DNA from 2 places in the Streptomyces platensis genome. Region 1 is predicted to be linked to the other one. Evidence: predicted binding sites of a transcription regulator. Region 1 holds the regulator's gene; the other holds the start of a gene.
What was found. Region 1 encodes HspR, which represses chaperone genes until heat shock. Its sites were predicted from a motif close to TTGAGNNNNNNNNNCTCAA; they were not measured.
Positions count from the first base shown of each region.

Region 1 (14,811 bases):
GCGTCGGCGGTCGCCGTCCGCACCCGGGGATCGGCGAGCGAGTGCCGGTTGAGGCGGGTGAGGCCGGGGTCGGTGCGCGCCAACCGCAGCACGCCGGGGTCGAGTTCGACGACGGTCACCGAGCGGACCGCGCGGTAGCGGAGGATCTCGCGCACCGCGAGGCCGTCGCCGCCGCCGAGCACCAGCACCCGGCCGTGCGGGCCGCCCGCCATCGCCGGGTGCACCAGCCCCTCGTGGTAGCGGAACTCGTTCTCCGCACTGACGCGGAGCCGGCCGTCGAGATACAGCGCCAGCGGTCCGCCGGAACCTTTCCTCCCGTGCCCCGCACCGGCTCCGGCGCCCGTCCCGCCGGTCATCACCACCTCCTGGACACCGGTCTGCACCGCGACCCGGGCCGACGAGCCGTACACCGCCAGCCGGGCGGCCCGTTCGAACGGCGTGGCCAGCACCACGCCCGCGGCGAGCAGCGCGAGGACCAGGGCATTGGCTCCGAAGAGCGCCCAGCGGGCACGGGCGCTGAGGTCCCGGCGGAACAGCCACAGCACCAGCACGGCGCCGGCCACCGCGTTGACGGCGCCGGTGAGCAGCGCACCGGTCAGCTGGCCGAAGCCCGGCAGCAGCAGAAACGGAAAGGCCAGCCCTCCGACGAGCGCTCCGACATAGTCCGCGGCGAAGAGATCGGCGACCGCGCCGCCCGCGTCCTGCCGGCGCACCCGCTGGATCAGCGTCATCAGCAGCGGTACCTCGGCCCCGATCAGGATGCCGATGGCCAGCGAGAAGCCGACGAGCGCGGAGCGGGACTGCCCGAACCAGGCGAAGCAGGCGTAGAGCGCCATCGCGGAGGTGCCGCCGACCAGCGCGAGACCGGCCTCCACCGCGCCGAAGCCGACCGCCGCCCGGCAGCGCAGCCGCTTGGCGAGCAGCGCGCCGACCCCCATCGCGAAGACCATGACGGACAGCACGACCGACGCCTGGGTGACGGAGTCGCCCACCAAGTACGTGGCCAGGGCGACCAGTTCGAGTTCGTAGACCAGACCGCAGGCGGCGCAGACGAAGACGACGGCGAGGACGAGCAGCCGGCCGAGCCCGGCCGGCACGGGCAGTCGCGCCGGTGTCAGGTCGTCCGGCGGGCCGGGAGCGCCGGCGCGGGCGGTCTCTGGCGGGTCGATCATAAATTGAACGCTACGTGACGATTCTGTGGCGCTCCGTCACCCACACGAGTAGACCTCGCAGGCCACACCCCTCGGTCGGGGCGTTGACGAAGCGTGGGGTGCGAGGGCACATCGCATCGCCCAGGCCGCGCACACCGCACCGTCCGCGCCCTCACGAACCTCCACGCCCCCGGCGCCCAGGCCCCGCGCCCCTCGCACCCCGCACTTCCCCACGCCCTCCGGCCGACCGGACCGGTCACCGGCGACCGGCCCCGCTAGACCGCCGCGACCCTCGCCCGTACGCCCACGCGGGTACGGGTGGCCACCAGGCGACCCTCCTGCGGATACGCGTGCCAGGTCCGCCAGCGCACCTGCCCCTGCTGACGCTGCGCCAGCATCGCGGTGAAGGCGTGCGGCGAGCCGGGGAACGTACCGGCGAGACCGTGCGGATGCTCGGCCACCAGCGCGAGCAGCTCCTGCGCCCGCCCGGCGAACGAGCCGCGCGAGAGGGTCTCCACATGGGCGGCGAATTCGTACTCCCAGTCCCCCAGCCGCTTCGCCACCCCGAGCGGCAGCGGTGTACTGCTGCCCGGCATACAGGCGACCGTTTCGGAACAGGTGCCGTGCTCCTCCTCGAGAAGCACCTGGTGAGAGGCGCCGAGCAGCCTCAACTGCACCTGGGCGTCCTGGAGTTGGAGATCGAGTACGGCAAGGGCCGGCAGGGGTTCCCTGCCCAGCGCCCAGGCCAGGTCGGAGGCACGGGTATCGGTGTACGCCGTCGTCAAAGAGGTGAGCATGGGTCGGCTCCGCAAGCACGCAGTGGAATGGTGGGCCGGCCCGCCCGAAAAGGATCAGGGATATACGACTGCCTGCCGGCTCGTGCCCACGTGGGGTCGGAGAACGTGGGGGATTCTCTGGGGAGAGGGAATCATGAAAGGCCCGTCGCCCACAGCGCTTTTACCCATCCTCTCCGGGTTTCCATCCGCTCGGGGGCCTTGCAGTTCAGTTGTTCAACGACCAAGCGCCCAGCGGGTGTTGGCCCTTCGACCAGCACCCGCTGGGCGCATATGCGACAAGCAACTAGCCATCCGCACATATGGAGTTGGCGCGGCGCGCCCTCGGCTCAGGAGCCGCCGCCACCGCCACCACCGCAGCCGCCACCACCACCGCCGCCACCGCAGGAGGACCCGCCACAGGAGGATCCGCCGCCGCATCCGCCGTGGTGCCCACCACCGTGGTGGTGGCCGCCCGAACCCCCGTCACCGCCGGCCCACCAGCTGCCGCCGCCCGCGCCGCCGGAGCCCCGTCCGCCCCTGCCACCCGAACCGCCCCGCGAGGCCAGGGCCACCAGGCCGATTACCCCCGCGCAGATCACCAGGAAAACCACAATCCCCATATGCCTCACACTCCTTTTCATCCCCCGAAGCGTGGGGGCACCTCCCACGCCCTTCAGGCAGTGGGGGCGCATCCGCTCCGTCCGGCGCCCGGTGCGCCGCTCCGGCGCCGTCCGGCACCGTGGGCCGTCTTCGTCGACGACCGTCTCATTCCTTCGTGCGGGGCTGATGCCCCGGCCCCGGCGTCTCAAAGCACAGTTGAGGAAGTCCAGAGGTTCGTCGGAGGATGGCGTCCATGGACCGACCGCTGCTCAACCGCCGCCTCGCCGAATTCGGCACGACGATCTTCGCCGAGATGTCGGCGCTCGCCGTACGGACCGGCTCCATCAACCTCGGCCAGGGCTTCCCCGACGCCGACGGTCCCGAAGAGGTCAGGGAGGCGGCGGTGCGCGCGCTGCGCGACGGCCGCGGCAACCAGTACCCGCCCGGCCCCGGCATCCCCGAACTGCGCACCGCCGTCGCCGCCCATCAACAGCGCTTCTACGGCCGGCTCGGCCTCTCCTACGACCCCGACACCGAGGTCCTGATCACGGCGGGCGCCACCGAGGCCCTCGCGGCCTCCCTGCTGGCGCTGCTGGAGCCCGGCGACGAGGTCATCGCGCTGGAGCCGTACTACGACTCGTACGCCGCCGGTATCGCGCTGGCGGGCGGCCGCCGCGTCCCGGTGACCCTGCGCGCGGACCCGGAATCCGGCAGCTACCGCCTCGACCTGGACGAACTGCGCGACGCCATCACCGACAAGACCCGCCTGATCCTCCTCAACACCCCGCACAACCCCACCGGCACCGTCCTGTCCCGCGACGAGCTCGCGGAGATCGCCCGCCTCGCCTGCGAGCGCGATCTCCTCGTCCTCACCGACGAGGTCTACGAGCACCTCGTGTTCGAGGGCGAGCACCTCCCCCTCGCGTCGTTCCCCGGAATGCGCGAACGCACCGTCACCATCGGCTCGGCCGGCAAGACCTTCTCCTTCACCGGCTGGAAGGTCGGCTGGGTCACCGCAACGGCGGAACTGGTGAGCGCAGTCCGCTCCGCCAAGCAGTTCCTCACCTACGTCTCCGCCGGCCCCTTCCAGTACGCCGTCGCCGAGGCCCTCGCCCTCCCCGACAGCTACTTCACGGAACTCCGCGACGACCTGCGCACCAAGCGCGACATCCTCGCCACCGGCCTCACCGACGCCGGCTTCCAGGTCTTCCGCCCCTCGGGCACCTACTTCATCACCACCGACATCCGCCCCCTCGGCCACGACGACGGCTTCGCCTTCTGCCGCACCCTCCCCGAACGCGCCGGCGTCGTCGCCATCCCCAACGCCGTCTTCTACGACCACAAGGACCAGGGCGCCCCCTACGTCCGCTTCGCCTTCTGCAAGCGCACCGACGTCCTCCAGGAGGCAGCGGACCGCTTGAAGCGGCTGTGACGCCGTCGGACCGCCGCTACCTCCAGTACTTCTCCGGCGGCGGTGCCTCCGCGTCCGGGGCCACCGGCGGCTCCTCACGGTCGCCGTAGAAGTAGTCGTAGAGGTCCTTCAGATAGGAGTACAGCCGGTCGTCCTCCCAGAACGACACTCCCGTCATCAGCGCCCAGTCCGTCGAGCCGGCCGGCCGCTCGCTCAGCAGGTGTTCCAGCGCTTCCTTGAGGTGCCGGGCGTACGGAGTCTTCCCGACCGCCCCCGGTTTCATCGTGTGGATGTCGTCGATGAATTCGACGTTCAGCGCCCCACTGAAGAAACCGGCCACCCGCCGGTCCGAGGCGTAATGAGGGATAACGGTCTCCGGGAAGCTCACGTATTCCGCTCTTTCCGGGGCTTTCGGACAGACGCGGGCCCCGGAGCCATCAAGCTCCGGGGCCCGCGCAGCAGGGTGGGTGTGGGACGGACGGGGCTCAGGCCTCGTCGTCACCCGGCTTCTCGTCGGAGTCGCCTTCGATCTCGGCTTCCAGGCCGAGCTGCTCGACGATCCACTTGTCGAATTCGATGGAGGCGCGGACCCAGCTGACCGTGCTCGACACAAAGTGTTCGAGCGAGACGCCGGTGCCGATCAGCATCGATGCCTCACCGATCAGACGGACCGTGCCGTCGTCGTGGGTGTGGGTGTAGGCCTTGGGCCACAGCGTCCGGCGGTTCCAGTCGTCGATCGCCTCCAGCAGCTTCGACTTCTCGTCGATGCCGTGGGCGCGGTCATAGAACGTACGGACGGAGAAGATCTGCTGCTCCTCCTCGCCCCGGAACATGAAGTACGTGCGGAACTGCTCCCACGGGGCGGCGAGGTCACCCTCCTCGTCGACTACGTACTTCAGCTCCATCTGGTCGAGGAGCTGCTTGACCAGGTCCTGGTCTGGCACGACGGGACCATCAGGCCCCGACGGCTCGGGTTCGGGCTGGCCCCCGAAATTCGGAATCGAGGACGGGTCGATGCTCACCGTGGAATTCCCTTCGTATGGTCCCTGCCATCCTCCCCCACATCCGCCCCGTCGTGGCAACCCGGACGGGGAGGATGCGGGCAAGGTGTCGCCCGGGGCAACGATCGACCGGGCGGGCCGGCTCCGGGCCACGGCCGCGGTCAGCTCGTGGGCCGGGCAGGCCGCACCCGGCCACGGCGGTCGGTAAGCCCGTGGGCCGGGCAGGCCGCACCCGGCCACGGCGGCGGTCAGCCCGCGGGCCTCCCGGCCGCCTCCACCGACAGCTGGTCGCCGTCCACGTCCACCCGCACGGTGTCCCCCTCCAGCACCTCGCCGGCCAGGATGGCGCGGGCGAGCTGGTCGCCGATGGCCGTCTGGATCAGGCGGCGCAGCGGCCGGGCGCCGTAGGACAGGTCCGGGGCGGGGGCGTCGGCGAGCGGTTCCTGGCCGAGCCAGGCGAGCCAGGTCAGGGCGCGGTCGGTGACGTCCAGCGTCAGCCGGCGGTCGCCGAGGCGGCGCTGGAGATGGCCGAGCTGGATACGGGCGATCCGCTGGAGCTGGTCCGTGCCGAGCGGGTGGAAGACCACCACGTCGTCGAGCCGGTTGAGGAATTCGGGCCGGAAGGCGGTCCGGACGGTCTCCAGCACCTTCTCCTTCTTCTGCTCCTCCTTCAGCAGCGGGTCCATCAGGAAGTTGGAGCCGAGGTTGGAGGTCAGGATGAGGATGGTGTTGCGGAAGTCGACGGTGCGGCCCTGGCCGTCCGTGAGCCGGCCGTCGTCGAGGACCTGGAGCAGGATGTCGAAGACCTCGTGGTGGGCCTTCTCCACCTCGTCCAGCAGGATGACGGAGTAGGGGCGGCGGCGGACCGCCTCCGTCAGCTGGCCGCCCTCCTCGTAGCCGACATAGCCGGGCGGCGCACCGACCAGCCGCGCGACGCTGTGCTTCTCGCTGTACTCCGACATGTCGATACGGACCATCGCCCGCTCGTCGTCGAAGAGGAAGTCCGCGAGCGCCTTGGCCAGCTCCGTCTTCCCGACGCCGGTCGGGCCGAGGAAGAGGAACGAGCCGGTGGGGCGGTCCGGGTCGGCGATTCCGGCGCGGGTGCGGCGTACGGCGTCGGAGACGGAGCGGACGGCCTCGGTCTGGCCGATCAGCCGCTTGCCGAGCTCCTCCTCCATACGCAGCAGCTTCTGGGTCTCGCCCTCCAGGAGGCGGCCGGCCGGGATACCGGTCCAGGCGCCGACCACATCCGCGATGTCGTCGGGGCCGACCTCCTCCTTGACCATGGACTCCTTGGACGCCTCCTGCTCGGCCTCGGCGGCAGCCGCCTCCTCCAGCTCGTGCTCCACGCCCGGGATCTCGCCGTAGAGCAGCTTGGAGGCGGTGTCGAAGTCGCCGTCGCGCTGGGCGCGCTCGGCCTGTCCGCGCAGCTCGTCGAGCTTCTCCTTGAGGGCGCCGACGCGGTTGAGGCTCTGCTTCTCCTTCTCCCAGCGGGCGGTCAGACCGCGCAGCTCCTCCTCCTTGTCGGCGAGGTCCTTGCGCAGCTTCTCCAGGCGCTGGACGGAGCCGGCGTCGGTCTCGTTCCGCAGCGCCAGCTCCTCCATCTTGAGCCGGTCGACGGCACGCTGGAGCTCGTCGATCTCGACGGGCGAGGAGTCGATCTCCATACGGAGGCGGGAGGCGGCCTCGTCGACCAGGTCGATGGCCTTGTCGGGCAGGAAGCGGGAGGTGATGTAGCGGTCGGAGAGCGAGGCCGCGGCGACCAGCGCGGAGTCCGCGATCTGCACCTTGTGGTGAGCCTCGTAGCGGCCCTTGAGCCCGCGCAGGATGGCCACCGTGTCCTCGACGGTCGGCTCGGCGACCAGCACCTGCTGGAAGCGCCGCTCCAGCGCCGGGTCCTTCTCGATCCGCTCGCGGTACTCGTCGAGGGTGGTGGCGCCGACCATCCGCAGCTCACCGCGGGCCAGCATCGGCTTGAGCATGTTGCCCGCGTCCATGGACGAGTCGCCGCCGGCGCCCGCGCCGACGACGGTGTGCAGCTCGTCGATGAAGGTGATGATCTGGCCCTCGCTGGACTTGATCTCCGCCAGGACGGTCTTCAGCCGCTCCTCGAACTCACCGCGGTACTTGGCACCCGCGACCATCGCCCCGAGGTCCAGCGCGACCAGCCGCTTGTTGCGCAGCGACTCGGGCACGTCACCCTTGACGATCCGCTGCGCCAGCCCTTCGACGACGGCGGTCTTGCCGACGCCCGGCTCACCGATCAGCACCGGGTTGTTCTTCGTACGGCGGGAGAGCACCTGCACCACACGGCGGATCTCGTGGTCCCGGCCGATGACCGGGTCGAGCTTGCCCTCGCGGGCGGCCGCGGTGAAGTCCGTGCCGAACTTCTCCAGCGCCTTGTAGGTGCCCTCCGGGTCCGCGTTGGTCACCCGCTGCCCGCCGCGGTTCGCCTCGAAGGCGGCCAGCAGCTTCTTGGCGGAGGCGCCCTGCTGCTCCAGCAGCTCGCCGGTGCGCCCGCCCTTGGCGGCGATGCCGATGAGGAGGTGCTCGGTGGAGACATACGCGTCACCGAGCTCCTTGGCGCGCTGGGTGGCGTCGGCGATGGCGGAGAGCAGATCGCGGTCCGGCTGCGGCGGTGCGACCGTCGAGCCCTGCACGCTGGGCAGCGCGGCCAGCTGACGCTCGGCGCCGTTGCGCAGCGCGGCGGCGTCCGCCTCGACGTCGGCCAGCAGGTCCATGATGTTCTCGTTGTCCTGCCCGGCCAGCAGCGCGAGCAGGAGATGCGCGGACGTCATGTCCGCGTGCCCGGAGGTGACCGCCCGATCATTGGCGGCGCTCAGTGCCTCCCGGCTCTTGTTGGTCAGCTCGGCGTCCACGTTGCTCGTGATCCTCCTCGACTCGTCCTGCCCGGCCTCAGTGCCCCGTCTGGCCCCACTCCGGCACATCCTGCACATACCAACGTGCGATAAGTTGAGTCTATTCCACTCAAGACTGCGGAAGCGAGCCCCCTCGCCCGTTCCTCGCTCACTCGTGCGAGGGAATCGGGGCTGATCGCCCCGCCACCGCCCGCGCCACCCGCCGACACTGGCCTTCGACCACAAGGAGGTGCAGCATGACGGCTATGGCACACGCGCCTATGCCCACCGACGAAGAAACCCTCCTGGATTACTTCCTCGCCTTGGATACGCCCACGGGCTTCCGAGCCGAGCTGATCGAGGGGGAAATTGTTGTGACACCGCCGACGGACGGCACCCATGAGCACTGCTTCAGCGGGGTCGTCTCGCAGATCATGCGAAAGTCCGCGGTGGACATGGATGTCTCCGGCTACAAAGGGCTCACCATGCCGCGCGGCGGCAGGTGTCCCAAGAATCATGTGATCCCGGATGCCACCGTCGCCCCCCGTGAGATCCGCCTGTTCCGCGGCGCGGATCCCTGGATGCCCAGCGACGGAGTCGCCATGGTCGTCGAGGTGACATCGAGCAATCCGGAGCGCGACCGCGTCGCCAAACGGCACTGCTACGCCCGCGCCGGCATCCCGCTCTACCTGCTCGTGGACCGCGGCAAGTCCACCCTCACGCTGTTCAGCGAGCCTTCCGGGGACGACTACGAAGGGCACAACACCGCCCCCATCGGCAAATCCCTCCCCCTCCCCGACCCCTTCTCCTTCGACCTGGAAACCATCGACCTCCTCTGAATCCCGGGCCCCGAACTACCCTGGCCCCCATGGCCCATGACCTCAGTGCCCTCAGCCCGGAATACCTCGCCTTCTGGGGCGAGTATCTGATGCCGACCCTCACCACGCTGCGTACGGACGGGACGCCCCATGTCGTTCCGGTAGGCGTCACCTACGACGCCGGGCAGCGGATCGCGCGGATCATCACCCGCAAGGACAGCGCCAAGGTCAAGAACGTCCTCGCCGCCGGGGCGGACGGTGCCACCGTCGCCGTGTGCCAGGTCGACAAGGGGCGCTGGGCGACGCTGGAGGGCCGCGCCCGGGTGCGTACGGACGCCGAGTCGGTGGCCGACGCGGTGCGCCGGTACGCCGAGCGGTACGGCCGGACGCCGACGCCCAACCCCGATCGCGTCATGATCGAGATCGCGGTGACCAGGGCGATGGGCCGGGCCTGAGCGCCGGCCCGAGAGCCGCTCCCCTCCCGCGGGGGGCGCCTCCGGCCCGCTGACCGCGACCCGCTCGCCCGCTGGCCGGAAACGGTCCCTCCGGATCCGCTCCGGGCCACCCACCTGGTACTCAAGAGCGACAGGAACCGAACAGCTCCGCGCAATCACGGACGACACCGGACCTGTCCCTGCAAAAGACAGCAGCTGGAGGCCGTATGGCGTCGGCAGTGTGCAACGTGACGACCGTTCCGCGCCGTCCGTCCCCCGCCCGGCCGCATCCGCACGCCGAGCTCTGCCCGCGCTGCGGCGGCCAGCTCGCGGTCAATCAGGACGGCTGGAAGATCTGCCACGCCTGCGGCTATGCCTCGCCGCCCGGTACAGCCCCTCCTCCACGGGCCGCTCGCGGGGGTATCGTCGCCCCCACAGTCGCCACGCCCCGGAGGGCACGATGAACTCGGTCCGAGTCACGGCGATCGCCTGCCTGATGCCGCTGTCCGAGCTGGACGAGGATCCGTTCCTGGTCGATGACCGCAGCCAGCACGACATGTGCAAGCAGTGGGCGGCGGCCCGTGACTACCACCTGACCTGCCAGCTCAGCCTGCACCAGCTGCGCGCCGACCACAGCGCGCTGTGGCGGGACGTCGAAGAGGGCCTGGTCGATGTGTTCGTGGCGCCCAACCGCCGGGCGCTGGAGAACGCCATCGCCGGCGCGGACGAGTTCACCAAACGGTGCGCCGCGGCCGGCGTCCGCCTGGAGACCGCCGACCTCGACGAGCCGGTCTACACCCTGGCGATGAAGTCGCAGGTGCACCGGCGGCTGTCGATGCCGACGGCCGGATACAACGGCTGCTGAACGGCCCGCTGCCGGGCGCGCGGGCGGATACGGAAACGCGAGAAGGGCCGGGTCTCCCCGGCCCTTCCGCACGTCATACGCCGGGCGTCCGCGCCCCGGCCGCGGCCGTCACTCCGGCCGCTTGGGGCGCCAGACCACCAGCGCGCTGGTCTGCTGCACATCCTGATACGGCACCAGATCGCGCCGATAGGAGGCGTGCACCGCCGCCTCCCGCTGCTGCATCGCGCTGGCCGCGCCCTCCAGGGCGCCCTGGAGCTCGACGACCCGCTGCTGGAGGGCCGCGACCTGGTTTTCCAGCTCGATGATGCGCTTGATGCCGGCGAGGTTGATGCCCTCGTCCTGGGACAACTGCTGCACCGTACGGAGCAGTTCGATGTCCCGGGCCGAATAGCGGCGGCCCCGCCCGGCCGTGCGGTCGGGCGAGACCAGCCCCAGCCGGTCGTACTGTCGAAGGGTCTGCGGATGCAGGCCGGAGAGCTGAGCCGCGACGGAGATGACATACACCGGCGACTCATCGGTCAGTTCATAGGGGTTACGACGCTGCCCGCCCCGGCTGTCCATCTCAAGCTCCCTTCGCGGCCTGGAACAGCTCTGCCCGCGGGTCCGGGCCCGCGGTCGCCTCGCGATAGGACTCCAGCGACTCCTTCGCCTTGTCGCTGAGGTCACCGGGGACCAGCACCTCTATGGTGACCAGCAGATCCCCCCGGGTGCCGTCCTTACGGGTCGCACCCTTGCCCCGGGCGCGCATGGTGCGCCCGTTGGGGGTGCCGGCCGGCAGCTTCAGCGTGACCGGCGGACCGCCCAGCGTCGGCACCTTGATCTCACCGCCCAGGGCGGCTTCCGGGAAGGTGACCGGCACCGTGACGGTGAGGTTGTCGCCCTTCCGGCCGAAGACCGGGTGGGCGTCGACATGCACGACCACATACAGATCGCCCGCCGGGCCGCCCTGCTCGCCCGGGGCGCCCTTGCCGCGCAGCCGGATGCGCTGCCCGTCCGAGACACCCGCGGGGATACGGACCTGCATCGTGCGCGCACTGGTCGCCCGCCCGCTGCCCTTGCAGACCTCGCAGGCGTCCTGGGCGATCAGGCCCCGGCCCTTGCAGTCGGCGCACGGGTCGGTGAGCGAGAAGCCGCCGCCCGCGCCCCGGCTGACCTGACCGGTGCCGACACAGGTCGGGCAGACCCGCGGCGTACCGTTCTTGTCGCCGGTGCCGGAACACGCCTTGCACGGCGCCTGGCTGGACATCCGCAGCGGGACCGTGGCCCCGTCGACCGCCTCGGTGAAGCTGAGCGTCACCTCGGACTCGATGTCCTGGCCCCGGCGCGCATGGGTACGGGTACCGGCGCCGCCGCGGTTGAACAGACCTCCGAAGACGTCCCCGAGCCCGCCGCCGAAGCCTCCGCCGCCGCCCTGGCCCTGCGAGCCCCCGAAGAGGTCGCCCAGGTCGAAGTTGAAGTTGCCGCCGCCGCCCGGTCCCGGCCGGTAGCCGCCGTTGCCGAACAGCGTGCGCGCCTCGTCGTACTCCTTGCGGCGCTTGGCGTCACCCAGGACGTCGTTCGCCTCGGAGATCTCCTTGAAGCGCTCCTCGGCCTTGGCGTCGCCCTTGTTGGCGTCCGGGTGGAACTCGCGGGCGAGCTTCCGGTACGCCTTCTTGATCTCCGCTTCGGTGGCGTCCTTCGGGACGCCGAGGACCTTGTAGTAGTCCTTCTCGACGAAGTCCTTGGTGCTCATCCCCGACGTCCCTCCTTCCGCGCGGTTTTCGTTTCTGTCCTCACGTCAGCCCTCTTCCGGGCCACCGCTCTCCTCGTCCGAAGCCTTGGCACCCTTGGCGTCGTCATCGGATCCGGACTTGGTGCCCTGCGCACCCGGCTGCGGCTCGGCGACGGCGACCCGCGCGGGGCGGATCGTTCGTTCACCGATGCGATACCCGGGCTGAAGAATCGCCACGCACGTCGTCTCGGTGACATCCGGTGCGTACGAGTGCATCAGCGCCTCGTGGATCGTCGGGTCGAAGGGCTCGCCCTCCTTGCCGAACTGCTGCAGACCGAGCTTGGCGACCACGGTCTCCAGCGATTCGGCCACCGACTTGAAGCCGCCGACCAGTTCGCCGTGCTCGCGGGCCCGGCCGACGTCGTCGAGGGTGGGAAGGAGCTCGGACAGGAGGTTCGCCGCGGCGATCTCCTTGACCGTGATCCGGTCCCGCTCCACCCGACGGCGGTAGTTCTGGTACTCCGCCTGGAGCCGCTGGAGGTCCGCCGTGCGCTCGTTGAGCGCCGTACGCACCTGGTCCAGCTGCGCCTGGAGCGCTACGTCCGGTACGTCCCCGGCCGGGGCCGAGCCCGCCTTGTCGGCGGACTCGGCCTGCGCCGCGTCTTCGGGAGCGGCGTCGGAAGGGACGTCGGGCTTCTCATCGAAGCCCGGGGTCTCCTCCGTCACGCGGCACCATCCTTCTTCGGCTTCTCGTCGTCGACGATCTCGGCGTCGACGACATCGTCATCGGCCTTGGCCTGCTCGGCACCCTCGGCACCGGCAGCGCCCTCGGCACCGGCCGCACCCTGGGCGTCGGCGTACATCGCCTGACCCAGCTTCTGCGAGACGGCCGCGACCTTCTCGGTGGCGGTGCGGATCTCGGCGGTGTCCTCGCCCTTGAGCTTTTCCTTCAGCTCGGTGAGGGCTTCCTCGACCTCGGTCTTGACCTCGCCCGGGACCTTCTCCTCGTTGTCCTTGAGGAACTTCTCGGTCTGGTAGACGAGCTGCTCGGCCTGGTTGCGGGCCTCGGCGGCCTCGCGGCGCTTGGTGTCCTCGTCCGCGTACTGCTCGGCCTCCTGGCGCATCCGGTCGACCTCGTCCTTCGGCAGCGAGGAGCCGCCGGTGACGGTCATCTTCTGCTCCTTGCCCGTGCCCAGGTCCTTCGCGGTCACGTGCATGATGCCGTTGGCGTCGATGTCGAAGGACACCTCGATCTGCGGGACCCCGCGCGGGGCCGGCGGCAGACCGGTCAGCTCGAACATCCCGAGCTTCTTGTTGTACGCCGCGATCTCGCGCTCGCCCTGGTAGACCTGGATCTGCACGGACGGCTGGTTGTCCTCGGCCGTCGTGAAGATCTCGGAGCGCTTGGTCGGGATCGTGGTGTTGCGCTCGATGAGCTTGGTCATGATGCCGCCCTTGGTCTCGATACCGAGGGACAGCGGGGTGACGTCCAGCAGGAGGACGTCCTTGACCTCACCCTTGAGCACACCGGCCTGGAGGGTGGCGCCGATGGCGACGACCTCGTCCGGGTTGACGCCCTTGTTGGCGTCCTTGCCGCCGGTCAGCTCCTTGACGAGCTCGGCGACGGCGGGCATACGGGTGGAGCCGCCGACCAGGACCACGTGGTCGATCTCGGACAGGTTGATACCCGCGTCCTTGATCACGTTGTGGAACGGCGTCTTGCAGCGGTCCAGGAGGTCCGAGGTGAGCTGCTGGAACTGCGAGCGCGTGAGCTTCTCGTCCAGGTGCAGCGGGCCCTCGGCGGAGGCGGTGATGTAGGGAAGGTTGATCGTCGTCTCGGTGGAGGACGACAGCTCGATCTTCGCCTTCTCAGCGGCCTCGCGCAGGCGCTGGAGCGCCATCTTGTCCTTGGCCAGGTCGACGCCGTGGCCGTTCTGGAACTGCTTGACCAGGTAGTCGACGACGCGCTGGTCCCAGTCGTCACCACCGAGGTGGTTGTCACCGTTGGTGGCCTTCACCTCGACGACGCCGTCGCCGATCTCCAGCAGCGAGACGTCGAAGGTGCCGCCACCGAGGTCGAAGACCAGAATGGTCTGGTCGTCCTTCTCCAGGCCGTAGGCCAGGGCGGCCGCGGTGGGCTCGTTGACGATACGCAGGACGTTGAGGCCCGCGATCTCACCGGCCTCCTTGGTGGCCTGGCGCTCGGAGTCGTTGAAGTAGGCCGGAACGGTGATGACCGCGTCGACGACCTTCTCACCGAGGTACGCCTCGGCGTCGCGCTTGAGCTTCTGCAGGATGAAGGCGCTCATCTGCTGCGGGTTGAAGCCCTTGCCGTCGATGTCGATCTTCCAGTCGGTGCCCATGTGGCGCTTGACCGACCGGATGGTCCTGTCGACGTTGGTGACCGCCTGACGCTTGGCGACCTCGCCGACCAGCACCTCGCCGTTCTTGGCGAAGGCGACAACGGACGGCGTGGTCCTGGCGCCCTCGGCGTTGGTGATGACGGTGGGCTCACCGCCTTCGAGAACACTGACGACGGAGTTCGTCGTGCCCAGGTCGATGCCGACCGCACGTGCCATTTCAATTCCTCCAGCTGACTTGAGTGGAACAGGCTCAAGAGTGCAGTACCAAAGAAAACCTGTCAACAGACCTGAGTCGGACACGCTCAAGTTTTATACGGCTCTTATCGTCACCACGGCTGCACCACAGGACGCCGGGGCCCCGCACAGGGTTGCCTTCGCGACGCAGATCACCGGCCGGGCGGCTTCATGGGGCGGAGGAGAATGGGTAACCTCAGCGGCAGACCAAAAAAGTTACTGCTTAGTAGTCCCCCACTGTTTTCCGCTCTCGCAGGTACGAGGAGCCTCCCATGCAACTCGCCGCGATCATCGTGTCGCTGGTGCTCATCGCGGTCGCCGCGGCGCTGTTCGGCCGCGCCCTCCTCCAGATCTACCGGCACATGCGACTGGGCCGGCCGGTGCCTGCGGGCACCCGGACCGACGCGCCCGCCCAGCGGACCGTCACGCTGGCCAAGGAGTTCGTCGGCCACACCCGCATGAACCGCTGGGGCGTCGTCGGCGTGGCGCACTGGTTCGTGGCGGTGGGCTTCCTCACCCTGCTGCTGACGATCGTCAACGCCATCGGCCAGCTCTTCCAGGCCGACTGGCTGATCCCGTTCATCGGCGA
Region 1 covers NZ_CP023691.1:4,234,641-4,249,451, forward strand. Annotated here, with positions in the region: gene CP981_RS18645 (polyamine aminopropyltransferase) at 1-1,172, opposite strand, end outside; gene CP981_RS18650 (DUF2617 family protein) at 1,427-1,948, opposite strand; gene CP981_RS18655 (hypothetical protein) at 2,275-2,547, opposite strand; gene CP981_RS18660 (pyridoxal phosphate-dependent aminotransferase) at 2,781-3,959, shown strand; gene CP981_RS18665 (hypothetical protein) at 3,976-4,326, opposite strand; gene CP981_RS18670 (YbjN domain-containing protein) at 4,424-4,960, opposite strand; gene clpB (ATP-dependent chaperone ClpB) at 5,188-7,818, opposite strand; gene CP981_RS18680 (Uma2 family endonuclease) at 8,055-8,636, shown strand; gene CP981_RS18685 (pyridoxamine 5'-phosphate oxidase family protein) at 8,666-9,070, shown strand; gene CP981_RS18695 (hypothetical protein) at 9,510-9,914, shown strand; gene CP981_RS18700 (heat shock protein transcriptional repressor HspR) at 10,023-10,475, opposite strand; gene dnaJ (molecular chaperone DnaJ) at 10,477-11,646, opposite strand; gene grpE (nucleotide exchange factor GrpE) at 11,692-12,351, opposite strand; gene dnaK (molecular chaperone DnaK) at 12,348-14,204, opposite strand; gene CP981_RS18720 ((Fe-S)-binding protein) at 14,495-14,811, shown strand, end outside.

Region 2 (14,811 bases), 1.7 Mb from region 1:
GTGGCGTGCACGCCGAGCAGCGAACCGTCGCTGATCGACATGACGAACACGCTGCCTTCGTCCATCGTGATCATCGTCTGCTTGACCGGCCCGCCGTCCATGAGCTTCGCGGCGCCGTTGGTGAGGCTGCCGAGTCCGGACACGATGGTGGCCAGGTCCGCGCTGGACCCCCGGGGACCGTCACCCCCGTCCGGCCGTGCCGCTGCCTCGTCCGCCTGGTCCGGGTCGGACGACAGCAGCAGCAGACCGTCGGAGGAGACCACCGCGACCGAGCGGATGCCCGGCACCTCGTCCACCAGGTTGGTCAGCAGCCAGTGCAGGTTCTGTGCCTGGCTGCTCAGGCCTTGTCCATAAGCAGTGGGCGCTTGCGCTTTCAATCGCGTGCCTCCTCGACAACGTGGCTCTCTCCCGGGGCCCCCGCTCCGTCGGTGTCCGTCTGTGGGATGGTCTGCTCCGTTGTACGTTCCGCGATCTCGGCCTCGACGTCACGTCGGCCGACTCGCGCCCCCGCCTGAAATCCGCCGAGCCGGCGCCGCAGCGCCTCGGCGTTGGCCGCTCCGCTCTTGCGCGGGGCGGCGGGCGCCTGTTGCTGCGCCACGACCTTGGGCGTGCGCTTGGGCAGCCCCATGGTCGTCCGCTGCTTCCCCGCGGACGGGGCGGCAGCGGTCTGTGGGTCGGCCGGTGTACCGGCCGGGGACGCGTCGGCGGGTGCCACCGCGTCCGTGGGTGCCGCGTCCGTCCCGGCATGCGTGTGCTGGTCCGGACCGATGGCGTACGGGTCGGCCGCGGGCGCGTCGGACGCGGTGGGCCCGGCGGCCGGGGCGGCGTGCCGGCCGGTGCCCTTGGGCGCCGGGTCGGCGGCCGGGCGCGGCTCCTCCTCAGGCCGTACGTGCTCGCCGCTGCCGCTGGTGGTGGCACCGTACGGGCCGGGCGACTCGGGGCCGTACGGGCTCGCTTGGGACGCGGCGTGGGTGGTGGGGCCGGACGGCTGCTGCACGGCGGGCGCCGGGGCGGGTTCGTCCGGGGCGCCGAGTCCGGCGGCGTCGATAGCGCGTTCCGCTGCGGCGACGAACGGGTCGGCGACGGGCGCCGGGTCCGCGCCCGGGGTGCCCTGCTGGCCGGTGGCCGGTGCGGCGTCGGGCCCGTCGGTGCCCGGCGCGCCCTGGGCCGGGGGCGCGGTGGGGGCCGCAGCGCCCTCCTCCGCCGCCGGTTCGGGCCGCGCGGCCCGGGTCGGCAGCGCGTTGGAGTTCGCCTCGGCGACCGAGCCGGGCAGGCTCGGGGTGTGTGCCACGTCCCGGGACGCGGTGGCCGGGGCGGCCGACGGGGCCGGGCGGGTGGGCAGGATCGAGCCGGGCAGCACGACGACGGCGGTGACGCCGCCCTGCTTGGCGTCCCGCAGCTGGACCCGGACGCCGTGCCGGGCGGCCAGCCGCACCACGACGTACAGCCCGAGGCCCAGCGCCTCGTCGATGGTCTCCGAGGACGAGGCGGCGTCGACGTCCGCCAGCCGCTCGTTGAGCTCGGCCATCCGCTCCGAGGTCATCCCTATGCCCTCGTCCTGGACCGAGAGCATGACCTCACCGCTCTCCAGCAGCCAGCCGGACAGCTCCACATGGGCGTTCGGCGGCGAGAACCCGGTGGCGTTCTCCAGGAGTTCGGCGACCAGGTGGCTGAGGTCGTCCGCAGCGAACCCGGCGACCTGCGAGTGCGGCGGCAGCGACTGGATGCGCACCCGGTCGTAGCGCTCGATCTCGCTGATCGCGGCGCGCAGCACGTCCAGCAGCGGCACCGGGCCCTGGTGGTTGGTGCTGTGCTGTTCCGCGCCCGCGAGGACGAGGAGATTCTCGCTGTTACGGCGCATCCGCGCGGCGAAGTGGTCCAGCTTGAAGAGGGTTTCCAGCCGCTCCGGGTCCTGCTCGCTCTCCTCCAGCGACTCGATGACGCCGAGCTGGCGCTCCACGAGCCCGAGAGTGCGCAGCGAGAGGTTGACGAACCGGCCGTGCACCCCGCTGTGCAGGGCCGCCAGCCGCTCGGTGAGATCGGCGATCTCCTCCTTGAGCGTCTCGCCCTGCTCCTGGAGCACCTCGCGCTCGGCGACCAGCCGCTGCCGGCCGCCGACCAGCCGCTTGCGCTCGCCCTCCAGCTCGGAGGTGCGCCGCGCCAGCTCGCCGACCTGGGCGTGCAGCGCGTTGACGGACCGTACGGCGGCGGCGAATTCGTCGTTGCGGCCCTTGTAGGTGATGGGCTCCTCGTGCGCGGGGTCCTCGGCCACCCGCTTGGCGCCGATCCGCAGCGCCGCGAGCGGCTGGGTCAGCGAGCGGGCGGCCCACACCCCGGCACCGACGGCCAGCAGCAGGCACAGCGCTTCCAGACCGATGCGGATCTCCAGCTCCGTCACCTCGTCGTCGCGCAGCGCACCGAGCCGCTGGATGTCGGCGGTGGCCATGGCGGATTCGACGCCCCGCATCAGACCGAGGCGGGTGGTGAGGGTCTGCTGGACCCGCCGGTGGTTGAGCCGCAGATCGAGGGCGTCCAGCCGGGGCTGGTCGGTCAGCCGGGTCAGATAGCGCTCGGCGGTGTTGACGTCCGCGCCGGTGACGGTGCGGTCGTAGCGGTCCCGGGCGGCCTGGCTCGCGGTCTGCTGGAAGTCGCCCAGCGCGCCCTGTTCGCGGAGGTGGGCGACCTGGGCCAGGGCGGTCAGCCGGGGCTGGCTGCCGCCCGCGCCGAGCCCGGCGAGCAGCAGCGCGCGGGTGCCCGCGGCCTGTTCGGTGGCGCGGCCGAGGACGGGCAGCGCGCGGGTGTCGGCATCGGCGGAGTCCGCGCGGGCCGGCAGTTGGCGGGCGATGTCGTCGCTGATCGCACCGAGTGCCTGGAGTGCCTCGGTATAGGCGCCGTAGATCTGCTCGGCCGATGTGGGCCCGGACAGCGCCTTTTGACGGGTTTGCGGCAGGGCGGCCAGCGCCTTGGCGGCGGCCCGGTACACGGCGGTGTCGCCCGTGGCGTCCTGGGCCTCGGAGCGCAGCTCGTCGATCTGCCGGTCCACACGGGTGCGCTGGGCCCGGGAGGCCGCGGCCGCGTCGGCCCCGGCGGCGCCCGCCCTCGGGGCGGTCCGGCCGCCCCGCCCGGTGGCGGCATACGCGGTCATACCGTCGCGTTCATCGGCGAGGGAGTGCGCGAGCGCGATGGCTCGGGCGTTCAGTTCGGCCAGATCGACCAGCTGCTGGCCGGTGTTGGCCTCGTCGGCGGTCGCCGTCAGACCGGGGACGCCGGAGCCGATGACAGCGGCGGCCACGACGGCCACCGCCCCGACGAGCCGATTGCGCACCCGCGCGGGACGCCGTCCCGTGGGGCTCTCGCCACGGCCCGTCGCGTCCGGACCGCCCTTCGCGTCGGGACCCTTACCAGGAGCCGATCCCGGTCCCGGGATCGAACCGGCCGGTGAACCCGGCTTCCCTGCGCCGCCTCGAAGCCGCATCTTCCGCACCGCTGCTCGCATTCCTGTCTCGCCTGCTCACGCCCAAATGGCGTCGCGGACCCGGCTCGCTCTCCGCTCGCGGAGCGGACCTGCGCGAAGACCGCAGCAGCGCACACTTCCGCGAAGGGAAACAGCCCGGCTCTGCGCGTCGCGACGATGTCCCGACCTCACCCCATGATTCGGGCAACGACCATTCCACCGGCGCCGCGCAGTGGCTCGGCAACACATGCCCGGCCACCTGAACGAGTGAACATCACTCGGAGTTTGACCATCAACTTCCGTGCGCCGGTGTTTTCGGCCGCGAGCCCGCGCAACCCCCGAACGGGTTTGGAGATGCGTCCCGGTCCTGGAAAGATGCCCGCCCGCACGCCGCCGGCCCGGGGGCTCCTACCGTCGGTAAGCCCCCACCCCGCCCGGCCTCCGACGCCGCCGCGGGCGCCCGCCGGCCGGGCCGTGACCCCCGCCTCCGGCAGACTTCCGGGTATGCACATCGCACTCGCCACCGAGCCGGGCGACCCCCAACACCCAAACGAGGACTACGCATCGGTAGCCCTGCCGGCTTCCGGCCGGGGCGGAGCTCTGGTCCTGCTGGACGGCGTGACGCCACCGGAGGAGGACTACGGCTGCGTCCACGGGGTGCCGTGGTTCACCGCGCGGCTCGGCGGCGCAATGCTCGAACTGTCGGTTTCACACCGGGATATGACGCTGGCTGAGGCTCTCGCCGCGGCCATCTCCCGGACGGCCGACGACCACCGGGACTCCTGTGACCTTTCTCACGTCCGCACTCCGCAGGCAACCGTGATCGCCGCGCGATGGTCCGGGGTCACCGTCGAGCACCTCGTCCTGTCCGATTCGGTGCTGCTGCTGGAACGGGCCGACGGCTCGGTGGATCCGGTGCTCGACCCGCGGCTGGACGAACTGCCGCCCGCGGTCCGGGAGCTGCGGGCCGCCGTACGGGCGCTGCCCCGCGGCTCGGCGGAACGGGCCGCGGCGGGCCGGGAGTACGGCCGGGCGGTCGAGGCGCTGCGCAACGCGGAGGGCGGCTTCTTCACCGCGGCCGCCGATCCGGCGGTGGCCGCCCGCGCGGTGACCGGCAGTACCCCGCGCGCCGATGTCCGCTCCCTGACCGCGCTCAGCGACGGTGCGAGCCGCTGGGTGGAGGTCTTCCGGGAAGGGTCCTGGGCGGACTGTGTGGCCCTGGTGTCCGGACAGGGCCCGCAGGCGCTGATCGACCGGGTGCGGGCCGCGGAGGCGGCGGACCCGGCGTGCGCGGCGTTTCCGCGCGGCAAGGCGCGGGACGATGCGGCGGTGATTTTTGTGGCGCCGTGACAACCACGGACGGGCCGGGCATGTTTTCCCGCCAGGTGGGAACGGCCTCGCGGCGGTGCGGGTCCGGCGGCGGCCATCACGGCTGTGGCCAGGACGGATGCGGTGAGGTGCCGGTGTCCGCGCGAGCCGGACGGGACTCTGCGGACGCGCCCTACACCTCGTCGCCCTCCTGCTCCGCGTTCAGCCGGTGCAGCAGACGGGCGAGTTCGGCGACCTCGCCGCGGTCCCAGGAGGCCAGGCGGCGGGCGTACCGGGCGCGGCGGCCGGTGCGGACGCGGGTGAAGCGTTCGCGGCCCTCCCCGGTGAGGCGCACCAGGACCGCGCGGCCGTCCGCCGGGTCCGGTTCGCGGGCGACGAGGCCGAGCTTCTCCAGGGCGTGCAGCTGGCGGCTCATCGTGGCCTTGCCGACCCCGAAGTAGCCGGCGAGGTCGGTGGCGCGCTGGGCGCCGGCGTCCGCCAGCCGTACGAGGAGGCCGTACGCGGCGGGTTCCAGGTCGGGATGCACCTCTCGTGCCAGTTCGCCGGAAGAGGCCCGGGCACGGCGGAGAAATACCGCCAATTCCCGTTCCAGGGCGAGAAATACGTGGTCCACACCAGTCGGCTCACCGTCCGCCGTCGTGTCATCGGCTCCGGTGTTGTGCACGTCAGCGCCCATTCCCGCGTTTCCTCACCTGAAAGTTTCTGCCGGCGGCGGTCGAAGCCGCAGCTCGGCCAGTATTTCGCAGGATTAGACCAACGGCAGCCCACGGACCCTCTTTTGTCACCTCGGTCTACGCGCGTATCGTCATTTCTGGCATGGCCATACCAAGCGGCCCGGGTATCCCGCCGCGGCGTCATGCACCTCGCACATCCGTGTCAGCACGCCTGCGCCATGCCGTCAGCACCTCCCCCCTCAGGTCATCCACCGAGATCTTCGGAGGCACGTATGTCCGTGCTCAGATCCGGCTCCCCCCACCGCCCCGCACGCTCCCTCGCGACCGTGGCCGGGATCCTGCTCACCCTCGTCTCCCTCCTCCTCGCCCTGCCCGGCACCGCCGGCGCCGCGGCCGCGAAGCGCGCACCGGAACCCAGCCACCCCGGACAGGACTGGGCCGGTTCCCAGATCGCCCGGCACGAGGGCACGGCGGCCGGCGGCGCACCGCCGGCCGCCCCGCTCGCCTCCGTCGAAGGGGTGGACGTCAGCAGCCACAACGGCAACGTCGCCTGGTCGACCCTCTGGAACAGCGGTGTCCGCTTCGCCTATGTCAAGGCGACGGAGTCCACCAGCTACACCAACCCGTACTTCGCGCAGCAGTACAACGGCTCCTACGGCACCGGGATGATCCGCGGCGCCTACCACTTCGCCACCCCCGACACCTCCAGCGGCGCCGCCCAGGCCAAGTACTTCGCCGACCACGGCGGCGGCTGGTCCAAGGACGGCAGGACGCTGCCCGGCGCGCTCGACATGGAGTACAACCCCTACGGGGCGACCTGTTACGGGCTGAGCGCGGCCGGGCTGGTCAACTGGATGAAGGACTGGTTCGCCACGTACAAGGCGCGCACCGGCCGGGACGCCGTCCTCTACACCTCCACCAACTGGTGGAAACAGTGCACCGGCAACTCCGCCGCCTTCGGCGCCGTCAACCCCCTGTGGATTCCGCGCTACGGCTCCTCGGCCGGTGAACTCCCGGCCGGCTGGGGCTTCCACACCATCTGGCAGTACACCTCGTCCGGCCCGACGGTCGGTGACCACAACCGCTTCAACGGCGCGCTGGACCGTCTCCGCGCGCTGGCGAACGGCTGAGCGGGTTCCCGCAGCGAGCGGCCGGTGTTCCCCTACGGGAGCACCGGCCGCTGTGCGGGGTTCAGGCGCTGAGGGGGGCCACCTCCGGCACGGCCCCGTTCGACGCCGGTGTCAGTGCCAGCTCCAGCACCTGGCGGACATCGGCGACCGGGTGGACCTCCAGGGCGTCGAGGATCTCGGCCGGCACGTCGTCCAGGTCCGGTTCGTTGCGCTTCGGGATGATGACGGTGCCGATGCCGGCCCGGTGCGCCGCCAGCAGCTTCTGCTTGACGCCGCCGATCGGCAGCACCCGCCCGGTCAGCGAGACCTCACCGGTCATCGCCACATCCGGCCGGACCTGCCGGCCCGACAGCAGCGAGGCCAGCGCCGTCGTCATCGTCACGCCCGCGCTCGGCCCGTCCTTGGGAACGGCGCCCGCCGGTACGTGCAGATGCACTCCGCGCTCCTTCAGGTCGGCGACCGGGAGCTCCAGTTCCGCGCCGTGGGAGCGCAGGAACGACAGCGCGATATGCGCGGACTCCTTCATCACCTCGCCGAGCTGGCCGGTCAGCTGGAGCCCGGACGCGCCGGTCTCCGGATCGGCGAGCGAGGCCTCCACGTAGAGCACATCGCCGCCGGCGCCGGTGACCGCGAGGCCGGTGACCACGCCGGGCACCGCGGTGCGCCGCTCGGCCGGGTCCTGGGCCGACTCGGGGGTGTGGTGCGGCCGCCCGATCAGCGGGCGCAGCTGGTCCGTGCCGACCGTGAACGGCAGCTCCCGCTCCCCCAGTTCGTGCTGTGCGGCGACCTTGCGCAGCAGCCTGGCGACCGCGCGCTCCAGGTTCCGTACGCCCGCCTCGCGGGTGTATTCGCCGGCCAGCTTGCGCAGCGCCCCGTCCTCCAGGGTCACCTCGCCGGGCTCCAGACCGGCCCGCTCCAGCTGGCGGGGCAGCAGATGGTCCCGGGCGATGACGACCTTCTCGTCCTCCGTGTAGCCGTCCAGCCGGACCAGCTCCATACGGTCGAGCAGCGGCTCGGGGATGGCTTCGAGGACATTGGCGGTGGCCAGGAAGACCACATCGCTGAGGTCGAGTTCGACCTCCAGGTAGTGGTCGCGGAAGGTGTGGTTCTGCGCCGGGTCCAGGACTTCCAGGAGGGCGGCGGCCGGGTCGCCCCGGAAGTCGGAGCCCACCTTGTCGATCTCGTCGAGGAGGACGACCGGGTTCATCGACCCGGCTTCCTTGATGGCCCGGACGATCCGGCCGGGCAGCGCGCCGACATACGTACGGCGGTGGCCACGGATCTCCGCCTCGTCCCGGACGCCGCCGAGCGCGACCCGGACGAACTTCCGGCCCATGGCCCGGGCGACGGATGTGCCGAGCGACGTCTTTCCGACCCCCGGCGGCCCGACGAGCGCCAACACGGCGCCACCGCGACGGCCACCCACGAGCCCGAGTCCCCGCTCGGTCCGGCGCTTGCGGACGGCCAGGTATTCGGTGATCCGCTCCTTGACGTCCTCCAGACCGGAGTGGTCGGCGTCCAGGATCTCCTTGGCGCCGGCGATGTCGTAGGCGTCCTCGGTCCGTTCGTTCCACGGGAGTTCGAGGACGGTGTCCAGCCAGGTGCGGATCCAGGAGCCCTCGGGGCTCTGGTCGCTGGACCGCTCCAGCTTGTCGACCTCCTTGAGGGCGGCCTTGCGGACGTCCTCGGGCAGATCGGCGGCCTCGACGCGGGCGCGGTAGTCGTCGCCCTCGTCCTCCGGATCGCCGTTGAGCTCTGCCAGCTCCTTGCGGACCGCCTCCAGCTGGCGCCGCAGCAGGAACTCCCGCTGCTGCTTGTCGACGCCTTCCTGGACGTCCTTGGCGATGGACTCGGCGACGTCCTGCTCGGCGAGGTGCTCGCGCAGCGTCTCGGTCGCGTACTTCAGGCGGGCGACCGGATCGGTGGTCTCCAGCAGCCGGATCTTCTGTTCGGTGGTCAGGAACGGCGAGTAGCCGGAGTTGTCGGCGAGCGTCGGCACATCCTCGATCTGCTGGACGCGGTCGACGACCTGCCAGGCGCCGCGCTTGCGCAGCCAGCTGGTGGCCAGCGCCTTGTATTCCGTGGCGAGTTCGGCCACCGCACCGGGCAGGGGCTCGGGGACCGTCTCCTCGACGGTGGTGCCCTCCACCCAGAGGGCGGCCCCGGGGCCGGTGGTGCCGGAACCGATCCGCACCCGGCCCAGGCCGCGGATCAGCGCGCCGGGATCGCCGTCGGACAGCCGCCCGACCTGCTCGATCCGTCCGAGCGTGCCGATCGCCGCGTACTTCCCGTCGATGCGGGGCACAAGCAGCACCCGCGGTTTGTTACCCGAGGAGGCGGCGGCCTGGGCGGCCTCCACCGCTGCCCGTACGTCCGCGTCGGACAGGTCCAGCGGCACCACCATGCCGGGGAGCACGACCTCGTCATCGAGAGGCAGCACAGGCAGAGTGAGCGGTGTGGACGTCGAAGCCATGATCTCCCCTTCGGCAAGCAAGTTGAGCTTTACTCACTCAATGCGAAGGGGCCTGGAGATGTTCCCCCGGATGCGTTCGCTGTGAGCGATCAGGGGAGTTGCCGTTTCGGCGGGCCGGGCCGGGCCCGCGGCGGGTGGGCAGGGGCGGGCCCGTGGCGGGCGGGCCGGGCTCCTGTTGATCAACGGCGGGTTCGGCTGGCGTGCGGCCGGTCGGGCCGCGGGGCCGGTCGGGCCGCGCGGCCGCGCTACCAGTGGGCGGGGCGGCTCAGGCTCTGCGGCAGCTCGGTCGCGGCATCGCCCTTGGCCGCGTTCAGCTGCGACTGGGTGAGGAAGAGCGCGCCGGTGAGATCGGCTCCGGCGAGGTCGGCGGCGCGCAGATCGGCGCCGATCAGGTCCGCCGTGCGCAGGTCGGCGCCCCTGAGGTCGGCGGCGATCAGGTAGGCCCCACGGAGGTTGGCGCCCCGGAGGTTGGCGCCCTTGAGGCGGGCCCCCATGAGGTCGGCGCCCCGCCGCTCCTTCTTACGGCCCGGGACCTCGGCCCGTACGAGTTCGCTGGTACGCAGCAGCAGGGCGTTGACCTCGCCTCGGTGGGCCGGCACATCCAGCTCCATGAGCTCCTCGGCGCTGCCGCGGGTGAGGCGCTCGGTCTTCTCCAGGGCGGCGCGCAGATCGGCGTGCACCGGGCGGGCCGCCGGGCGGGTGAGCGCCTCGGCGAGGTACCAGAGGAGTTCGTGCAGCTGCCGCATGACGGGGAAGACGTCGAACATCTGCCGGGCGGTCCCCGGGGCCCGCCGCCAGTCCTGTCCGTCGAAGGTGACCTGGGAGACCTTCTGCCCGGCGCCGAAGCAGTCGAAGACGGTGCAGCCGGTGAAGCCGCGCGGGCGCAGGTCGCGGTGGATGCCGCAGCGGAAGTCCTGCTGAAGGTTCGGGCAGGGCCGGCCGGCGTCCTTGTCGATCGCGAAGTCCGCCGAGGCCGCGAACGGCAGCGCGACACAGCACAGCCCGAAGCAACTGCCGCAGTCGGACGTCAGGCCGAGGTCGGTGACGCCCGGAATCGAGGGCTCGCGTTCTGAGGACAAGGCGGGGGTACTCCTGCGTCGGCGGGCACCGCACGAGGCCGTGCCGGGAAGGGACCGCCATTCTCCCAGGCGCCGGAGGAGGCCGCCGCGCCCGGCCGGATCCGCCCGCCGCGGGCCGGGCACCGTCCCACCGCGCACCGGCCGTTGTCAGTGGTCGGCCCTAACGTCGGGTCCATGAGCATGATCGGAGAGTACGCACGTGTCACCCCTGCCGAACTCGACCGCGGCCTGAGCGATCCCGAGTGGGCGCTGAAGCTGGTCCAGGGGCGGATGGAAGCGGAGGCCGCCGGTTGCCCGGAGCCCGCTGCGGCGCGCTGCCTGGACATCGACAAGGCCTGGGCCGCCGTCGGATTCCTGCTGCGCCGCGCGGCCTTCCCGGTGGACATCGTCCACGGCGAGCAGGACATCCCGGATGCCGACGACTGGGGCTACGGCCCGCCCCGCTACCTCACCCCCGCGCAGGTGCGGACCGCCGCCGAGGCGCTCGCGGAGATACCCGCCGAGCGTCTGACGGACGGCGTCGGCCCGGCGGACCTGGCCGCGGCGCAGATCTATCCGACGATCGTCTGGGAGCGGGGCGAGCCGCTGGACTATGTCTGCGAGCACTACGAGCAGTTGCGGCCGTTCTTCCGCGCGGCGGCGGACGAGGGGGACGGCATGCTCCTCTGGCTGGGCTAGGACCAGTCGTTCGGAATCACCGGGCGGACCAGAGGAAGCCTCGTAGCTACGGGCAGTACAACCAGGACCGCTCGCCAGGCGGCGACACGCTCTGAAGCGTCATATGCGAGCGGGGCAAACAGGGGTGACCCACCCACCGGTCGCCCCCGGCGGGTGCGTTCACCGGGCCGTCCGACATACTCGTGCCGCATGAACGAGACATGGGAAACAGTCCTTATCGTCGGCCTTTTCCTTTTTATCGCCGCTTTCTTCGGATTGTTCATCTGGGTCTCGCGGTATGTGAATAAAAGGGACAACCGCAGCCCCCAACAGCTGGAAGAACTGCTCCAGTTGGTGGAGAGCCGGGGGTGGAGCCACACCGCTTGGGCCCCCGGCCAGGGAGACCGCTACTGCGGGGGAGAGCCACTCCCGGGAACGGGGACCAATATCCCCATTTCGGACCAGATCGTCGGCGAATTCCGGGGTCGCGCCATCTGCTGCTTCGAGTACAACTCGCGGGGAATGGACGTGGACGGCCCGAACACGGTGCAGCGCTCCACGGTGTTCGCCGTGACGTCGGCGACGTCCGTACCTCGTATGGTCGTCAAACGGCCGCAGGCACTGGACAAGGTGAACGCGCGCCTGAACGCCCTGTTCGGAGGCGGCAAGGTGATAGAGCTGGGCGATCCCGAATTCGACGAGGAATTTCGCGTGATCGCCAACGACGAAGAGGTCGCGCGTGCGGTTCTGACCGGCCCCTTGGCTCGGTTCCTCATGACCGACACCCGCGCCAAGGACCATCCTCTCCGGTTCCAGGGAAACGATCTGCTCACCTGGCATCGGGGGCGGCTCCGGGCGGAACAGATCGACCAGAAGCTGAACTATCTGTGCGACGTCCTGGACCACCAGCCGGCGCAGGTGTAACACACGTCCTGAAGGACAGGTGCTCACGCGTGAGTCCCCCGCGAATATGGACCACGGGGTACTCACCCATGAGCGCCGAGATGCATAAGACTTACGCGGCGTCAGGACCCGCCGGACGAATGGATCGGACGAACTCCTCGAAGTCGTCGGCGACCTGATCCAGCTGGGACTGCTTAGCGGTCAATGCCAGCTCGATCACCGCGTGTTTGGACGGATCATGCGCATCATTCATGAGCAGGTAGACCTGGCTCTGGACCAATTCCACGGGCAGCCCGCGCAAGGTGGTGGAGATACGCAGCGTTTGGGTCAGCGCAGGCACTTCCGGGGTGCCCCCCTGGGCCTGCGTGGCGACGCTCACCGTTGCCCCCTCACGCAGCCGATGGACCGACTCCTGTGCGAGTGTGAGCAGGTCGGCTTCGTCCCGGACTTTACCCGCGATCGTGATATTCGCGGTGAACTTGTCCTGCGACTCGGAGTGAAGTGCGATGAAAGCCACTCCGGGAGCGCCCACCTCATCGGGGGGCGCCGGCTGCCAGCCCTCGGGCAGCGAAAATTCAATCTTTACCGGCAGCGTGGTCGCCATCGTGGATCAACTCCCTAGTGTGCGAAATGCGAGGCCAGTGTCATCCGAAGGGATTGATGGACTCCAGCCCGTCACCCATTGCGTCGAGGCCGTCACCCACCTTGTCCCCTATGTCACTGAACGAGTCCGCGACCTTTTGCGGGTCGATCTCAGCCTGGAAACCGACCTTGCCCCCGAGTCCGAGTCCTACGCCCACATCGGCGCCGATGACGAACTTTCCATCTTTCATGCCGGCATCCGCATGGGCCGCAGCTCCGGCTCCGGCCCACCCTTCAGCAGTGGCACCGGCCCCGATGCCGGCCACGTCCGCGTGGGCACTCGCCGTCGCCTTGGCGCCCGCGAAAGCCTCGGCGCCCGCGTGCACTCCATCCTTGCCCACGGATGTATTCACTTGCGCCTCGGCACCGGCAAAGGCCGTGGCATCCGCCTTGGCAGCGGCCATGCCGTACTCGACGCCGCCCTCCGCGGATGCCTGTGCCAGGTACGCCTTACCGCCGGCTCCGACCTGTAGCTTGCCGTCGGTCACGGAAGCAGCCGCCGTACCCTCCGCCCCGAGAAGTTTGAGGCCGGCTTTCCCGGAGACCTTGCCGTCGTCTCCGAACTGCGACTCGCCTTCAGCCTCCGCCTCCCAGACACTCACCTCGGCCTTCCGCTCCCACAGCTTGACCTCGGAGGCTCGGGGTTTTTTGGCATTGGGATCCTCGGGGCCCGCCGCACCGAAGTACTTCTTCTTGCTGTTCGGCCTGTCCGTCAGTGGACTGGATTCGTGGAGCTCCCTGATGCTGACGCTGATCTTTCCCGATTCCTTTTGCTGTTCGGCGGTCTTGCCTGCTCTTTGCAGCCAGGACGGCGCGTCGGAAGCGCCACCGGCCGCGTCCTTCAACTTTCCCGCCGCCGAATCAGCATGGTCCCGCAAGTTCTGTCGGGCAGTCCTCAGAATCAGCTGGGCCTGGCTTTCATCGCCTTCGTCCCACAGCTCGATCGCTTCCCGCGCCTTCCCCTGTGCCGCGCTCAACGCCTCGGCATACCCACTGATCGCCGCAGCCGCATCGGACAGCGCATCGGAAGCGTAGAGCCAGTTCTTCTTCTCACCGGAAAGCTTTTCCCAGAACCGGTCACCGGCTGCACCGTTCCAGCCAGATATCCGTACGGCGCCCAGCCCTTTTGCGACGCTCTCGAATTTTCCGGATTGTTTCTTCAGCGTCCGAGCGACACCCTCGACATCCCCTACATTTCCGGGAATGAGCCCCTTGGGGTCTTTCGTTTCGCCCAACTCGTCCGTCACGCCCGCCCCCGCTTTTAGAGCCCCGTACCATTCTTATGCTGATCTATATACTTCATGTACTCGTCGGTATGGGCTTCGTTTTGCTCGTAGGTGTCGGCCTGGCTTTTTAGCTTGTCCGACATGTCGCTGGCGCGGTCACCGAGAACGAGATAGGCCACCTCCCACGTATCGCAGAAAGCTTCGAATTTATCGGCGAGAACCTTTTCGCCCTGATCGGAATCATCGAAGCTTTCGTTCAGCGCTCCGAAATCGACCCCCTTGGCCGGGTCAAGGCATTTCAGCACATCCGAAGCCCCACCCCTGAGTTCATCCGGATCAGCTTCAAAGCCGTCATGGCTAGTGGGCACCCTAGAACCATCCCTCGTGAACACGCGCTAATGGCAGGTAAGTTGGCACTGCCGTCCGGCGAAGCTATCACTATATGGCGACCCATCAGAAAAGCAGGGGCGGTTCGAACCATCCGTCTACAACTAGCCCAATAATGCCGCACGTTACGCGGATCGAGCTATCAGCAGAATGTCCGTTCCGCTCCCTGCCGTGAACGAATGAGGCGATCAGGCTCAAGCAGGCTAATTTGGCGGGCAGTTCGAAAATTCCCATACCCCAGATCGGGCAGGCAAGGGTTTTCATCGACCCAATGCCCCCGCCCGTCGGTCAGCCTTTGCCGAAGAATTCGTCCACCGGGCAGCGGTCGGCGGCGTTGGCCGCCCAGAATCTCCGGGCGCTCGCCGGGGCCCGGCACGCGGCTCCGAAGAAACGCACCAGGCGTGTCCGGTCCGGCGGACCTCGGCAGCACGCCCCTCGCCTCCGGCCTCACACCCCGTCAAGACTGCTACCTTCACGGCATGTTGCAGCGGATGTCCGGTGTCTTCATCGGTGCACTCTTCGGGACGATCTTCGTGGTCGCCAACGCGCACGACCCGCTGAATCCGGCGGTCGGTATCGCCCTCCGGGTGCTCGCGGTGCTCACCTTCGCCGGGCTGCTCACGCTCGCGCTGCGGGCAGGGCGCCGGGGGCTGCCCGCGGCGGACGGCCCCGAGGCCCCTCAGGCGGACTGGTTCCGGGGGAAGTTCGCGTTCGTCGTGGGGGCCGAGGCGGTGCTGCTGATCGGCGGCAATCTCGCGCTGCGGGCGGCGGGTGCCCCCGAGCAGACCGCGGTGGCGTGGATCGCGCTGATCGTCGGCCTGCACTTCATCGCGCTGATGGCGGTCTGGAAGCGGCGC
Region 2 covers NZ_CP023691.1:5,926,946-5,941,756, reverse strand. Annotated here, with positions in the region: gene CP981_RS26465 (roadblock/LC7 domain-containing protein) at 1-377, opposite strand, end outside; gene CP981_RS26460 (nitrate- and nitrite sensing domain-containing protein) at 374-3,325, opposite strand; gene CP981_RS26455 (protein phosphatase 2C domain-containing protein) at 3,959-4,804, shown strand; gene CP981_RS26450 (MarR family winged helix-turn-helix transcriptional regulator) at 4,956-5,459, opposite strand; gene CP981_RS26445 (lysozyme) at 5,730-6,587, shown strand; gene lon (endopeptidase La) at 6,649-9,060, opposite strand; gene CP981_RS26435 (pentapeptide repeat-containing protein) at 9,306-10,139, opposite strand; gene CP981_RS26430 (YfbM family protein) at 10,314-10,817, shown strand; gene CP981_RS26425 (DUF3137 domain-containing protein) at 11,007-11,720, shown strand; gene CP981_RS26420 (hypothetical protein) at 11,812-12,303, opposite strand; gene CP981_RS26415 (putative T7SS-secreted protein) at 12,344-13,588, opposite strand; gene CP981_RS26410 (hypothetical protein) at 13,603-13,935, opposite strand; gene CP981_RS26405 (hypothetical protein) at 14,434-14,811, shown strand, end outside.
Region 2: the regulator HspR is predicted to act here: its motif matches at 9,083-9,101, upstream of lon (endopeptidase La).